2 regions of the Streptomyces sp. NPDC050636 genome follow, and region 1 is predicted to be linked to the other one. Evidence: riboswitches for the same ligand, from Rfam matches in the RefSeq annotation. Region 1 holds a riboswitch; the other holds the start of a gene.
The links. A riboswitch is a leader RNA that binds a small molecule or an ion and turns the genes downstream of it on or off. The one in region 1 is predicted to bind glycine.
Positions count from the first base shown of each region.

Region 1 (6,966 bases):
GCGGGGCCCTGGCCGGGGGGCTGGGCATAGCCGTCGCGGTCGAAGAAGGGGCGCGTGGAAGCCCGCATCCACATGCCGACGGGGTCGTATTCATCGTTCATGGCGACGGTCGATACCGGCAATCCGTCCGGAACCGCGCCGATCGACTGCTGGATCATCAACCGCACCGAATCCACCGCGTGCTGGCCGGTGTCGTACAGGTCCAGACCGATCGCCAGATAGGGGGCACCCAGGGCGGGCTGCACCCACGCCCGGCGCAACGACCGTACAGCGGGCGTCCGGTGGGCGTTCTGGGCCAGGAGGGCATAGAACTGCGGGATGTCGATGACCGGGTCCGAGATCCGCAGCGGTCCGGCGGGCAGCCGATCGAGGCCGCCGGCGATACGGCGCAGATCCAGCCAGGGAATGCCGACTCCACCGCCGGGAGCGTGCGGATTCAGCCACAGGCCCCAGCGGTCGGGGAAGAGCGTCGCAGCGATGTCGGGACCGGTGACGAGTTCGTGGTCGCGGGTCCAGCCGGAGGCGGCGAGTTCGGCGGCGGAGGTCACACACGGCGCGTAGCCGAGGCCGTCGACCTCCATGTTTCCGTACTGCGCGTCGGGCATACCGGCCCGGCCCTGCCAGAGCAGCATCCAGACCTGTCCGGTGGCGAGTGCCTGCAGCAGCGCCTCATAGGCGTCGTAGCGACCGGGCGAGACCTGCTGCAGCATCTGCTCGACCTGTCCGGCCGCCGCCGCTCCCTGATGCGCACCCGCGCTCACGTGGTCCGTCCCTTCTGTCGGCAGGGCACGTGGGGCGCCCGCCCGTCATCCAACCAGCTTACGAGTGCTCCCGAGCGTAGAAGGGCCGCACACGCTCCAGCATCCAGTCGGCGACCGGGTCGCCCTGGGCGATGTCCAGCATGACGAGTTGTACGGGCCAGGGCACCGGCACCGCGCCCAGCGCACGTCCCAGGGCTTGCAGGGCCCCTTCGCGGGCGGTGCCGTCGTGCAGCGCGGCGGGGGGCACCTCGACCTGAACTCCGACGAACAGCGCGGGCGTGTCGCCCTCGACACTTGCCAGGACACGCCGGGCAGTCAGGACAAATCCGGCACCGGAGAACTCCAGTCCGGCGGCGGCCAGGAAGTCCACCGGCTCGTCCTGCCAGTCCGGCTCGAAGAGCCGCACCCGGCCGCCGCTCGCCGGGCCGTCCGCCTCCGTACGCCCCACCCGGCACAGTGCGGCCACCGCGTCCGGCGGCAGCGGGACGCCGATCGTGCCGTCCGGATTGACCGCGATGCCCAGCTTCGCGGGCAGGCCGCGGGCGAACTCCCGGGCCGGCGCGACGGTGAAGGACATGTGCGGGCCGACGGCCCGCCGGAACTCCTGCTCGGAGCTGAAGACCGGGACATACGCCGCGCCGCCGATCTCCACGGTGGGCAGGTCGAGGCCGCCGGCACCCAGGCCCGCGCTCTCGGGGCCGCCGCCGTTGGGCAGCGGTACCCACAGCCGGCTGCGGCCCAGTACCTCGACGATCCGGCCGCCCGCGCCCGGGTGCCCGACCGACGCGCCCAGCACCTCTTCGAGCTCGTTCGCCGGCCACGCCAGCTCCGGTATTCCCTGCTCCGGAAAGTTCATCTCATCCACCCGTTCGCACCGCCCCGTTCACACCGCGCTTTCTGGCCAAAGACCCTAAACGAGCACGGCGGGGTTCCCGGCCGCGGGTCTCTGCAGGAAGCAGGAAGGCGACCGGACGGCGTCCTGCCGATCCTGCGGCCGGGCACCGTCTTACCGATCCTGCGGCCGGGCACCGTCTTACCGATCCTGCGGCCGGGCACCGTCTTGCCGATCCTGCGGCCGGGCACCGTCTTGCCGATCCTGCGGCCGGGCACCGTCTTGCCGATCCCCTTCCGCACCACCGGAATAACGCCCCGCGCCCCCACGTTGTGGCCCCGCAGGGGGCGCTCGCAACACCTACGGGAAGTGTTCGCCCACCCCCTAGGGACCCCACCCCAGCCGAAACCCACCGTCTCGGTCAGCCGAAACCCACCGTCTCCAGCGCGCTGGCCGCCCCCCGGTCCAGCAGCACCGCCGAGTCGAAGCCCTTCGGCAGCCGGGCCGCCTCCGCCCCGCCGACCAGCCGGCCGACCGCCCTGCGGTGCCGCGCGAACGCGTACCCCGAGACCCCGCGCCCCCGGGACTCCTGGCCGGACAGCGCCACCTCGGGCGACACATCGAGCAGCACCAGATGCAGCCCCCGGCCGCCGCGCCGGGCCGACCGCGCGATCCAGCGCCGCACCCACGCCTGCGTCCCGCAGTCGTGCACCACCACGCTCTCGCGGGAACGCAGCGCGCGGCGCAGCCCGAGGTAGTGGGAGGCGCGGACCAGCGGGCGGTAGAGGCCGTACGGCAGCCGGCGCAGCCTGCCGCGCTCCCAGCGTGCGCGGACGTCCTGCGAGTCGATGCGGTGCACCGGGACGCCCCGCGCGTCCAACGACGGCACGATGCGGTGCATCAGCGTGCTCTTGCCGCTCCCCGGCAGGCCGGAGACCACGACCAGGTCGCCGGCCGGAAAGCGCATCTCGGCCGCGTGGCGGGCCTGCTGCGCTCCTCTCAAGTCCATGACATCGGCGTTGCGTCCTGGCCTGACGACGGCCAGGGGCGTGCGCCTGGGGCGGGGCATCGCGGCGCCCGCGACCCCCGCATTCGTCGCGAATGCGGCTTCCCTGTGCACCGTGATCGCCCCTCCCGGTCCGGTTCGAGTCCGGTCCAAGCCCGTTCTCTACCCGCAGAGTGTCAAGAAACGGTAATGCCCTTCAAGGAGATTGTCCGATCCGTCCGCGCTGTGGACGTGGCCGGGGGCGGGGCGACGACCAGGGCTCCTGTATCCGGCGATCCCGTGCAATGATGTCGGCGCCACGTGCACACCGGTTCGACACCCGTGCACGGCCAACTCCATACCGGCCGCTTGAATCCGCGCGGGAGAGTCCCCGGCCGCCACGGCGGGGCGCCGAAGGAGCAAGTCCTCCCTTGAATCTCTCAGGCCCCTATACCGCGCGGGCGAGGCAGATCTGAAAAGCGAGCCACTGCCCGGCCTACGGGGCGGCTCCACCCAAGGTGCAAACCGGGTCCGTTCGCGGGATCCCGGTGAACCTCTCAGGTTCCGATGACAGATGGGGAGAACGTCTTGTCACCCATGCCTGGGAGCCCAGAACCATGACTGATGCCCCCCGCCGCACCGCGCTCGATGCCACGCATCGCACGCTCGGCGCGACCATGACCGACTTCGCCGGCTGGGACATGCCGCTGCGCTACGGCAGCGAACGCGACGAGCACGTCGCCGTCCGCACCCGCGCCGGCCTCTTCGACCTCTCCCACATGGGCGAGATCACCGTCACCGGACCGCAGGCCGCCGACCTGCTCGACTACGCGCTGGTGGGCAACATCGGCGGGGTGAAGACCGGCCGCGCCCGCTACACCATGATCTGCGAGGCCGAGGGCGGCATTCTGGACGACCTGATCGTCTACCGCCTCGCCGAGCAGGAGTACATGGTCGTCGCCAACGCCTCCAACGCCCAGGTGGTGCTGGACGCGCTGACCGAGCGCGGGGCCGGCTTCGACGCCGCGGTCCGCGACGACCGGGACGCGTATGCGCTGATCGCGATTCAGGGCCCGGAGTCCCCCGGCATCCTCAAGGGACTGACGGACGCCGACCTGGACGGCCTCAAGTACTACGCGGGCCTGCCCGGGACGGTCGCCGGTGTGGATGCGCTGATCGCCCGCACCGGATACACCGGCGAGGACGGCTTCGAGCTGTTCGTCCGCCCCGCGGACGCGGTCGCCCTCTGGGAGGCGCTGACCGCGGCCGGCAAGGACGCCGGGCTGATCCCGTGCGGGCTGTCCTGCCGTGACACGCTGCGCCTGGAGGCGGGCATGCCGCTGTACGGGCACGAGCTGACCACCGCGACCACGCCGTTCGACGCCGGTCTCGGTCGGGTCGTGAAGTTCGAGAAGACCACCAACAACGGTGACTTCGTGGGCCGCGCCGCGCTGGCTGCGGCCGCCGAGCGCGCCGAGGCCAGCCCGCCGCGCAAGCTGGTCGGCCTGATCGCCGAGGGCCGCCGGGTGCCGCGCGCCGGATACCCGGTCGTCGCGGCCGACGGCACGGTCATCGGCGAGGTCACCTCCGGGGCGCCGTCCCCCACCCTGGGCAAGCCGCTCGCCATCGCCTATGTCGACGCGGCATACGCCACGCCGGGCACCGAGGGTGTCGCGGTGGACATCCGTGGAAGCCATGAGCCGTATGAGGTCGTCGCGCTGCCCTTCTACAAGCGGCAGAAGTAACGCTTCACCTACGGCGGCTGCCGTGGGCGGAGCAGCACCGGCGCGCACCGCGCGTCTCACTGTGCAAGACCCCATTCACGATCACACCCTCGCGTACAGGAGAATCGAGCCATGAGCAACCCCCAGCAGCTGCGCTACAGCAAGGAGCACGAGTGGCTGTCGACCGACGAGGACGGTGTCTCGACGGTCGGCATCACGGAGCACGCGGCCAACGCCCTCGGCGATGTCGTCTACGTGCAGCTTCCTGAGGTCGGTACCACGGTCACGGCGGGCGAGACCTGCGGTGAGCTGGAGTCGACCAAGTCGGTCAGTGACCTCTACGCGCCCGTCGACGGCGAGGTCACCGAGACCAACGAGGATGTCGTCAACGACCCCTCGCTGGTGAACTCCGCCCCGTTCGAGGGTGGTTGGCTGTTCAAGGTGAGGATCGCCGGCGAGCCGGGCGAACTGCTCTCGGCCGACGAGTACACCGCCTTCACCGCCGGCTGAGCCTGCCCGGTCCCTCTGCCACCGCCCGAGTGGAAGCTCCCCGGACTGCGTCCGGGGGACCCCCATCGCGCCCCTGACCCCTCCAGGAAAACTCATGTCGCTTCTCAACAGCTCCCTCCATGAGCTCGACCCCGACGTCGCCGCCGCCGTCGACGCCGAGCTCCACCGTCAGCAGTCCACCCTCGAAATGATCGCGTCGGAGAACTTCGCTCCGGTCGCCGTCATGGAGGCTCAGGGCTCCGTCCTCACCAACAAGTACGCCGAGGGCTACCCCGGCCGCCGCTACTACGGCGGCTGTGAGCACGTCGATGTCGTCGAGCAGATTGCCATCGACCGGATCAAGGCGCTCTTCGGCGCCGAGGCCGCCAACGTCCAGCCGCACTCGGGCGCGCAGGCCAACGCCGCCGCGATGTTCGCGCTGATCAAGCCGGGCGACACCATCCTGGGCCTGAACCTCGCCCACGGCGGGCACCTGACCCACGGCATGAAGATCAATTTCTCCGGCAAGCTCTACAACGTGGTGCCCTACCACGTCGACGAGAAGACCAACCTGGTCGACATGGAAGAGGTCGAGCGCCTCGCCAAGGAGCACCGCCCCAAGCTGATCGTGGCCGGCTGGTCCGCCTACCCGCGGCAGCTGGACTTCGCGGCCTTCCGCCGGATCGCGGACGAGGTCGGCGCGTACCTGATGGTCGACATGGCGCACTTCGCCGGTCTGGTCGCCGCGGGTCTGCACCCCTCCCCCGTGCCGCACGCGCATGTCGTCACCACCACCACGCACAAGACCCTCGGCGGTCCGCGCGGCGGTGTGATCCTGTCCACCCAGGAGCTCGCCAAGAAGATCAACTCGGCGGTCTTCCCGGGCCAGCAGGGCGGCCCGCTGGAGCATGTCATCGCGGCGAAGGCGGTGTCCTTCAAGGTCGCGGCGTCCGAGGAATTCAAGGAGCGCCAGCAGCGCACCCTGGACGGCGCCCGTATCCTCGCCGAGCGGCTGATCCAGCCGGACGTCACCGAGGTCGGCGTCTCCGTCCTGTCCGGCGGCACGGACGTCCACCTCGTCCTGGTCGACCTGCGCAACAGCGAGCTGGACGGCCAGCAGGCCGAGGACCGCCTCCACGAGGTCGGCATCACGGTCAACCGCAACGCCATCCCGAACGACCCGCGGCCGCCGATGGTCACCTCGGGCCTGCGGATCGGCACGCCGGCGCTGGCCACCCGCGGCTTCCAGGCCGACGACTTCCGCGAGGTCGCGGACATCATCGCCGAGGCGCTGAAGCCGTCGTACGACACCGAGTCGCTCAAGGCCCGGGTCACGGCGCTGGCGGACAAGTACCCGCTGTATCCGTCGCTCTGATGATGCGCGTCCCGGGCGGCCTCGTGTGAGGTACGACGCCCTGTGACGCGAGTCTCCCACTGAGGGCCCGGCCCGCCGGAAGTCCGGCGGGCCGGGGAACGGGCCATGGGCCCGGGGCCGCGCGCCGGCCCCGGGCCCCCGCTCTGTCCGGCCGTTTTCCCCCCGTGCCCGCCCCTGACGCCCGACGTGTGAGGGTTCCGATACCCCCTGTTCCCCCTGGCGACGGCCACCCGACGATTTCCGTCCGGCGAGGTCGCGCCGCGTCCGGGTTACGCTCGACAGTCGGCGCAGAAACGTACCTGTCGGCACAGATGCGTACCCGTCGGTGCGGAAACGTACCCCCTGCCCTAATTGCTCCGCCCTCCACCCAGCAGACAAGGGAGTCCGCCACCGTGGCCATCTCCGTCTTCGACCTCTTCTCCATCGGCATCGGCCCCTCCAGCTCCCACACCGTCGGCCCGATGCGCGCCGCCCGGATGTTCGTCGGGCGCCTCAAGAAGGACGGTCTCCTCGCACAGGCGGTCTCGGTGCGCGCGGAGCTGTTCGGTTCGCTCGGCGCCACCGGCCACGGCCATGGCACCCCCAAGGCGGTGCTCCTCGGTCTGGAGGGCCACTCCCCCCGCACCGTCGACGTGGAGCGCGCGGACGACGAGGTCGAGCGGATCCGTACGACCAAGCGGCTGCGGCTGATGGGCGCCGAGATAGGCACTGCCCATGAGATCGACTTCGACGAGTCGACCGAGCTGATCCTGCACCGCCGCCGCGCCCTGCCGTACCACGCCAACGGCATGACCCTCTTC
Region 1 covers NZ_JBFAIP010000013.1:85,073-92,038, forward strand. Annotated here, with positions in the region: gene AB0I10_RS14035 (enhanced serine sensitivity protein SseB C-terminal domain-containing protein) at 1-761, opposite strand, end outside; gene AB0I10_RS14040 (enhanced serine sensitivity protein SseB) at 820-1,617, opposite strand; gene AB0I10_RS14045 (AAA family ATPase) at 2,015-2,662, opposite strand; glycine riboswitch at 2,949-3,044, shown strand; gene gcvT (glycine cleavage system aminomethyltransferase GcvT) at 3,196-4,323, shown strand; gene gcvH (glycine cleavage system protein GcvH) at 4,435-4,812, shown strand; gene glyA (serine hydroxymethyltransferase) at 4,907-6,166, shown strand; gene AB0I10_RS14065 (L-serine ammonia-lyase) at 6,559-6,966, shown strand, end outside.

Region 2 (6,966 bases), on a different contig from region 1:
CGGTCGGCGTAGGCGAGGCCGGTACGGAGTTCCTCGGCAAGCTGGTCCAGGACGCGGCCGCACAAACGGTGCGGCATGACGTTGACCTCCAGATTGCACTGGGCGAGTTCGGTCTGGAAATCGCGGCTCGCGATACGGTCGAGCACTTGGGAGTTCATCATGCGGGGCAGCCCGTCGGCGCCCGCAAGATTCAGCTCGATCTCCAGACCCATGAGGTTTCTGGGCCGGTCGAACCGCTTCTCCGCCAGCATCCTCCGCAATGCCTCAAGACACTCGTGAAGCTTTCTTCGACAACGCTCCCGGTCCGCCAGATCGATCCCGTCCGCGGCGAACTTCTCCCCCATCGAAGGGTCCCTTCTCAAGTGAACGGCCCGCAGCCACGGGCCGCTTGGGGCCTCCCCGGTACCGCCGGGGCACACGCTACGGTCGATGATGCCCCGGCGATCTGATCCATAACGCCTCACCGGCAGGCCGGTGCCGATAGGCTCGAATCAGCAGAGTTCGCAGCGGCCTCCAGGGGCATATCCGGGTGGCAATAGCCGCCCGCATTTCCCTGGTGAAAATCACCGACGAGATCCGGCCTACCGCGTCGGTGAAGGAATACGAGGTGACGCCTCAAAGCCCCGCGCAAAGAGGCGGATAACACCCCGGCCAGGAGTCTGGATTCCGCCTTGCCGGAAATTCACACGGAAGGTAGCCGAAACACATTGAGAACATACGTCGTATAAACTCCCCCTCACGAGGCAGAGACTTGGCGCCCAGATTGCGGTGTTCTCACCGGTGCCGGGGCACAGCGGCTGACCCCGCCGGGCCGCAGCTCCGGCCGGCCCTGCTCTGACCCCGCACGCTGACAGCGCCGTCCGCACCTGCCCAGCTCCACCGTGTCTCCGAAGTGAGAGGCGACCCATCATGCCGCTGCATGTTCCCCCCGCCCCTGCGCCCGCCCTGCGCAGCGTTCTCGCCGCCCTCGGCTCGCCCACCGCCGTCCGCGAGGCCCCGGCCTCCGCCCTGCGCGCCCATCAGGGTCCGCTGAGCCCGGACCATCCGCTGCCCGTGCACGTATGGGACGACGTCCGGCGCCATGCGGGCGGCCCGCCGCGCACCCGCCTGGCCGGCTGGCGCTTCCAGGTCCGCGGCGGGGACCGTGCCGTGGCGACCGCCGAGGCGAGGCTCACCGCCGACGGCTGGACGTTCTCGCACTTCTGCGGCGGCCCCTATGTCGCCGCGACCGAACGGGCCCTGCAGCAGGCCGAGTCGCTGACCGAGCCGTCCCAGCCGCGGCTGCTGTCCGTACCGGAGCTGTACATGCTCACCCTGTGGCTGCACCACGACATCGACTCGGACGGCTCCGACGGAATTCCCGCCGCCGGTGACCTTCTCGTGCCGCTCGCGCCCGCACCGCCGGGCATCGCCGCACACCGCCCGCAGCGCGTCGCCGACCTGCTCCCCCGGCTGACCCTCCGCCTCACTCCCGCCCCGCTGCTGGGGTCACCGGCCGCCTGACCCCACGCGCCGCCCCGGGACGCGCGGGCCGGCGCACACGGCGTACGCCGTCTCGCAGGAGCGTGCCCCGCGACCCCTTCCGGCCGCGGGGCGCTCCGCTGTTCTCACCCGCGCGGGCTAGCCGCCGATTACCACTACCAACCGCCTGCAAGGGGTGTGCATTTGAGAGCAACCGCCCGCACGGGTGACGCGTCCGTATCGAGTGAGTACCGCTGCTGCGAAATCCCTGCGGAATCACCTCCGTAGGGCAACACTGGGACCGATCGAGGAAACGGGGGAGCGGCCATGACGACCACATCGAGCCGCGAGACGACGTTCACCACACCGCAGCGAAAGACAACTTCCATGTGTCAGCACCAACCGCCATGCCCGTCAGCAGACTCCAGCGACCGGGAAGCCGCACACCCTGTAGCGCACCACCCGGAGCAGGGCTGGAGCCTGCTGTGCAACGGCGTCCTGCTCTTCGAGGACACCGGTGAGCTCCTGCCGGACGGGCAGGTCATCGCCCCGCACCGGCCGCTCGGCGGCGCACGGGTCGTCACCGCAGCCTGACCCGCGCGCAGCCAGCCGTACAACAGGGCCCCCGGCGAACTGCCGAGGGCCCTTGATGGTGCGTGGACGGATCAGCCGTCGTACTCGTCCAGCGGGGGGCAGGAGCAGACGAGGTTACGGTCACCGAAGGCGCCGTCGATCCGGCGCACCGGCGGCCAGTACTTCTCCGCGGGCACGACTCCGGCCGGGAAGACCGCCTCTTCGCGGGTGTAGGAGTGCGCCCAGTCACCGGCCAGCGCGTCCGCGGTGTGCGGGGCGTTGCGCAGCGGGTTGTCGTCCTCGTCCCACTCCCCCGACCCGACCTTCTCGATTTCCGCGCGGATCGCGATCATGGCATCGCAGAATCGATCCAGCTCGGTGAGGTCCTCGCTCTCGGTCGGCTCGATCATCAGCGTGCCGGCCACCGGGAAGGACATCGTCGGCGCGTGGAAGCCGTAGTCGATCAGCCGCTTGGCGACATCGTCGATGCTCACGCCGGTCGCCTTGGTCAGCGGCCGGACGTCGATGATGCACTCGTGGGCGACCAGGCCGCCGGGGCCCGTGTAGAGCACCGGGTAGTGCGGCTCCAGGCGCTTGGCGATGTAGTTGGCGCTGAGCACCGCGACCTGGGTGGCGCGCTTGAGGCCCTCCCCGCCCATCAGCCGGACATACGCCCAGGAGATCGGCAGGATCCCGGCAGAGCCCCAGGGGGCCGCGGAGATCGGTCCGACGCCCGTCTCGGGGCCCGCGGTGGGCTGCAGCGGGTGGTTGGGGAGGTAGGGCGCCAGGTGGGCGCGTACGCCGACCGGGCCGACACCGGGACCGCCGCCACCGTGCGGGATGCAGAAGGTCTTGTGCAGGTTGAGGTGCGAGACATCGCCGCCGAACTTGCCGGGCTCGGCGAGGCCGACCAGCGCGTTCAGGTTGGCGCCGTCGACGTAGACCTGACCGCCGGCGTCGTGCACCGCGGCGCAGATCTGGGTGATGTGCTCCTCGAACACGCCGTGCGTGGACGGGTAGGTGACCATCAGGACCGCGAGCTCGTCACGGTACTTCTCGATCTTGGCGTGCAGATCGTCGGCGTCGACCTCGCCGTCCTCGCCGGTCTTGACGACGACGACCTTCATCCCGGCCATCACGGCGCTGGCGGCGTTGGTGCCGTGCGCGGAGGACGGGATCAGGCAGACGGTGCGCTGCTCGTCGCCGTTGGCCCGGTGGTAGGCACGCACGGCCAGCAGGCCGGCCAGCTCGCCCTGGGAGCCCGCGTTCGGCTGGATGGAGACCTTGTCGTAGCCGGTGACCGTGGCCAGCCGCTCCTCCAGCTCCTGGATGAGCGTGAGGTAGCCCTGTGCCTGGGCGGCCGGCGCGAACGGGTGCAGCTGCCCGAACTCGGGCCAGGTGACCGGCTCCATCTCGGTGGTGGCGTTCAGCTTCATGGTGCAGGAGCCGAGCGGGATCATGCCGCGGTCCAGCGCGTAGTCCTTGTCGGCGAGGGTGCGCAGGTAGCGCAGCATCGCGGTCTCGGAGCGGTGCTGGTGGAAGACCGGGTGGGTCAGGTAGTCGTCGGCGCGCAGCAGCGCCTGCGGCAGCGTGTCGGCGGCGGCCGCGTCCAGCTGCTCGATGTCGGCCTGGATGCCGAAGGCGCTCCAGACGCCGGCCAGCTGCGCGCGCCCGGTGGTCTCGTCGCAGGCGATGCCGACCAGGTCGGCGTCGACCTGGCGGAGGTTGACGCCGGCCTCACGGGCGGCGGCGACGACCTCGGCGGCCCGTCCGGGCACCCGCGCGGTCAGAGTGTCGAAGTATGCGCCGTGCACGATCTCCACGCCGCCGGCCCGCAGGCCCTCGGCGAGGACGGTGGCGTAGCGGTGGGTGCGCCGCGCGATGGCCTGGAGGCCGCCGGGGCCGTGGTACACGGCGTACATCCCGGCCATGACGGCGAGCAGCACCTGCGCGGTGCAGATGTTGCTGGTGGCCTTCTCGCGGCGGATGTGCTGCTCACGGGTCTGCAGCGCGAGGCGGTAGGCCTTGTTGCCGTCGGCGTCGACGGAGACGCCCACCAGGCGGCCCGGCAGGCTGCGGGCGAACTTGTCGCGTACGGCCATGAACCCGGCGTGCGGTCCGCCGAAGCCCATCGGGACGCCGAAGCGCTGGGTGGTGCCGACGGCGATGTCCGCGCCGAGCTCGCCGGGCGACGTCAGCAGCGTCAGCGCGAGGAGGTCGGCGGCGACGGTGACGACCGCGCCGAGCTCCTGGGCCTGCGCTATGACGGCGCGCGGGTCACGCACCGCGCCGGAGGCGCCGGGGTACTGCAGCAGCACGCCGAAGACGCCGCGCTCGGCGATCTCCACGGGAATGCCGTCGGTGAGGTCCGCGACGACGACCTCGACACCGGTCGGTTCGGCGCGGGTCTGGATCACGGCGATGGTCTGCGGCAGACAGTCGGCGTCGACCAGGAAGACGCCCTGCTTGACCTTGCCGATGCGGCGGGACAGCGCCATCGCCTCGGCGGCGGCGGTGCCCTCGTCCAGCAGGGAGGCGCCGGAGGTGGGCAGTCCGGTCAGGTCGGCGACCACCGTCTGGAAGTTCAGCAGCGCCTCCAGGCGGCCCTGCGAGATCTCCGGCTGGTAGGGCGTGTACGCCGTGTACCAGGAGGGGTTCTCCATGACATTGCGAAGGATCACCGGCGGGGTGAACGTGCCGTAGTAGCCGAGGCCGATCATGGAGGACAGGACCTGGTTACGGTCCGCCAGGGCGCGCAGCTCCTCCAGGACCTCGGCCTCGGAACGGGCCTGCGGCAGGCCGAGCGCCTCGGCGCTCTTGATCACGTCGGGTACGGCCGTCGCGGTGAGCTCGTCGAGCGATCCGAATCCGATGTGCGCGAGCATCTTCGCCTGCGCCTCGTGGTCGGGACCGATGTGCCGGTGCTCGAACGGGATGCCGCGCTCCAGCTCGGTCAAGGAGATGCGATTGGTGGTCATCTGCGGGGGCCTCCTGGTCAATACGACCTACGAGGGGCACCACGGCGCTGGTGCCCGGACGGCCTCCCCCTCTGTCATCTCAACCTGAGAGCTTCACCGGCCCGCGCTGCGGTCCGACTTTCACCGTCGGTGAGGATGGGCTCCGGCGCTGTGCCTGTCCGTGGCCCGCCCTGCTTTCCAGAGTGACCTCGTCCATGCGGTACGTGTGCCTGAGAGATTCCGGGGAGGATTTGCTCCTTCGGCGCCCCCGTCGCGAACGACAAAGGACTCTCCCGCATGGGGTCAGCGGCCATTCGTCAGCCTACCAGCGCACCCTCTGAGGGATCGTTCGAGTGGCCGGGGCATGAAATGTGCCGTTTGGTAGTTGTCTACAGGGCAATTGCGAGCGTTTGGAGGGGCCGTGCAAACCGATATCGATCCCCGGAGCCTGATCGGCCGCAAGGCGTTCGACCGGCACGGCACCAAAATCGGCACCATCGACGAGGTGTATCTCGACGATGCGACGGGGGAACCCGAATGGGCGGCCGTACGCACCGGACTCTTCAGCCGGGACGCATTCGTCCCCCTGGAGCCGAGCGAAATGATCGAAGAGGGGCTGCGCATCCCCTATGACCGCAAGCTGATCAAGGACGCCCCGGACTTCGGCGTAGGCCGGCATCTCTCCCCCGAGCAGGAACTCCAGCTCTACCACCACTACCGGCTGGATATCTCCTCCCCCGCATCGGACTCGGTACCGTCCTCGCCGCCCGCCGACAAGGACTTCGGCCGGATCGCCGGCGAGGACTGACCCGCCTCCGGCACCCCGCCCACCACCAGCGGCAATGGCTCTCCCGGCCGCAGCGCCGGGTCGTCGACGGCGAAGGTCCGCACCCTCCCCGGTGCGGACCACGGCGTCTCGAAACGTACGGTCACCCGCCCCACTCCGCTCCCCTGCACCCAGCCGGCGCCGAATTCGTCGTGCACCACGTCCAGCCCCGGATGCCAGCGGCGCGGTCGCTCCTGCTCGGGCTCCGGCTCGCTCGCGTCGTCCGCCGCCGACTCCGGTGCGGCCTGCGCCGTCTCCTCGGCCTCCCGCTCCGTCGCCAACTGCGCGAACAGGTCCTCCTGGGTGAAGTCGGCGAGCCCGCTCACCCCCACGCCCAGCAGCCGCACCCCGCCGGTCGTGTCCACCGTCTCCAGCAGCCGCGCGGCGGCCTCGCGTACGACGCCGGGATCGTCGGTGGGACCGCGCAGCGTCTCCGAACGGGTCAACGTCGAGAAGTCGTAGTTCCGCACCTTGATCACCACCGTGCGCCCGGAGCGCCCGGCGGCCCGCAGCCGCTGCACACAGCGGTCGGCCAGCCGCACCAGCTCCGCCCGCACCCGCGTCCGGTCGGTCAGATCGACTTCGAAGGTGTCCTCGACCGAGACGGACTTCGCGTCCCGATCGGCAACCACCGGCCGGTCGTCCTTGCCCAGCGCCATCGCATAGAGCCCGGCGCCGTGGGATTTGCCGAGCAGCCGCACCAGCTCCGCCTCACCGGCCTCCGCGGTCTCCGCGACCGTCGTGATGCCTGCCCGCCGCAGCGCCTCGGCCGTCGCGGGGCCCACCCCGGGCAGCGTCCGCACCGTCATCGGCCCCAGCAGCTCCCGCTCCGTACCGGGCTCGATCACCACCAGCCCGTCCGGCTTCGCCGCCTCGGAACCGATCTTCGCAAGCAACTTGGCCCCCGCGAGGCCCACCGAACCGGTCAGACCCGTGACCGCCCGGATGTCGCGCCGCAGCTTCTCCCCCACGGCCCGTACGGCGGACGTCTCCGCCACGACACCGCCGGCCTCCAGATCCACGAACGCCTCGTCCAGACTCAGCGGCTCCACCAGCGGCGACAGCGCCCGCAGCAGCTCCATCACCGCATCACTCACCTGACGGTAGAGCGTGAAACGCGGATGGAGATACGCGGCGTTGGGGCACAGC
Region 2 covers NZ_JBFAIP010000050.1:9,141-16,106, reverse strand. Annotated here, with positions in the region: gene AB0I10_RS27765 (glutamate--cysteine ligase) at 1-344, opposite strand, end outside; gene AB0I10_RS27760 (hypothetical protein) at 910-1,503, shown strand; gene AB0I10_RS27755 (DUF5999 family protein) at 1,849-2,055, shown strand; gene gcvP (aminomethyl-transferring glycine dehydrogenase) at 2,127-5,012, opposite strand; glycine riboswitch at 5,200-5,297, opposite strand; gene AB0I10_RS27745 (PRC-barrel domain-containing protein) at 5,413-5,799, shown strand; gene AB0I10_RS27740 (DNA polymerase IV) at 5,706-6,966, opposite strand, start outside.
Region 2: it holds a riboswitch for glycine, as region 1 does, so the genes downstream of both, gcvP (aminomethyl-transferring glycine dehydrogenase) here and gcvT (glycine cleavage system aminomethyltransferase GcvT) in region 1, are expected to answer to the same signal.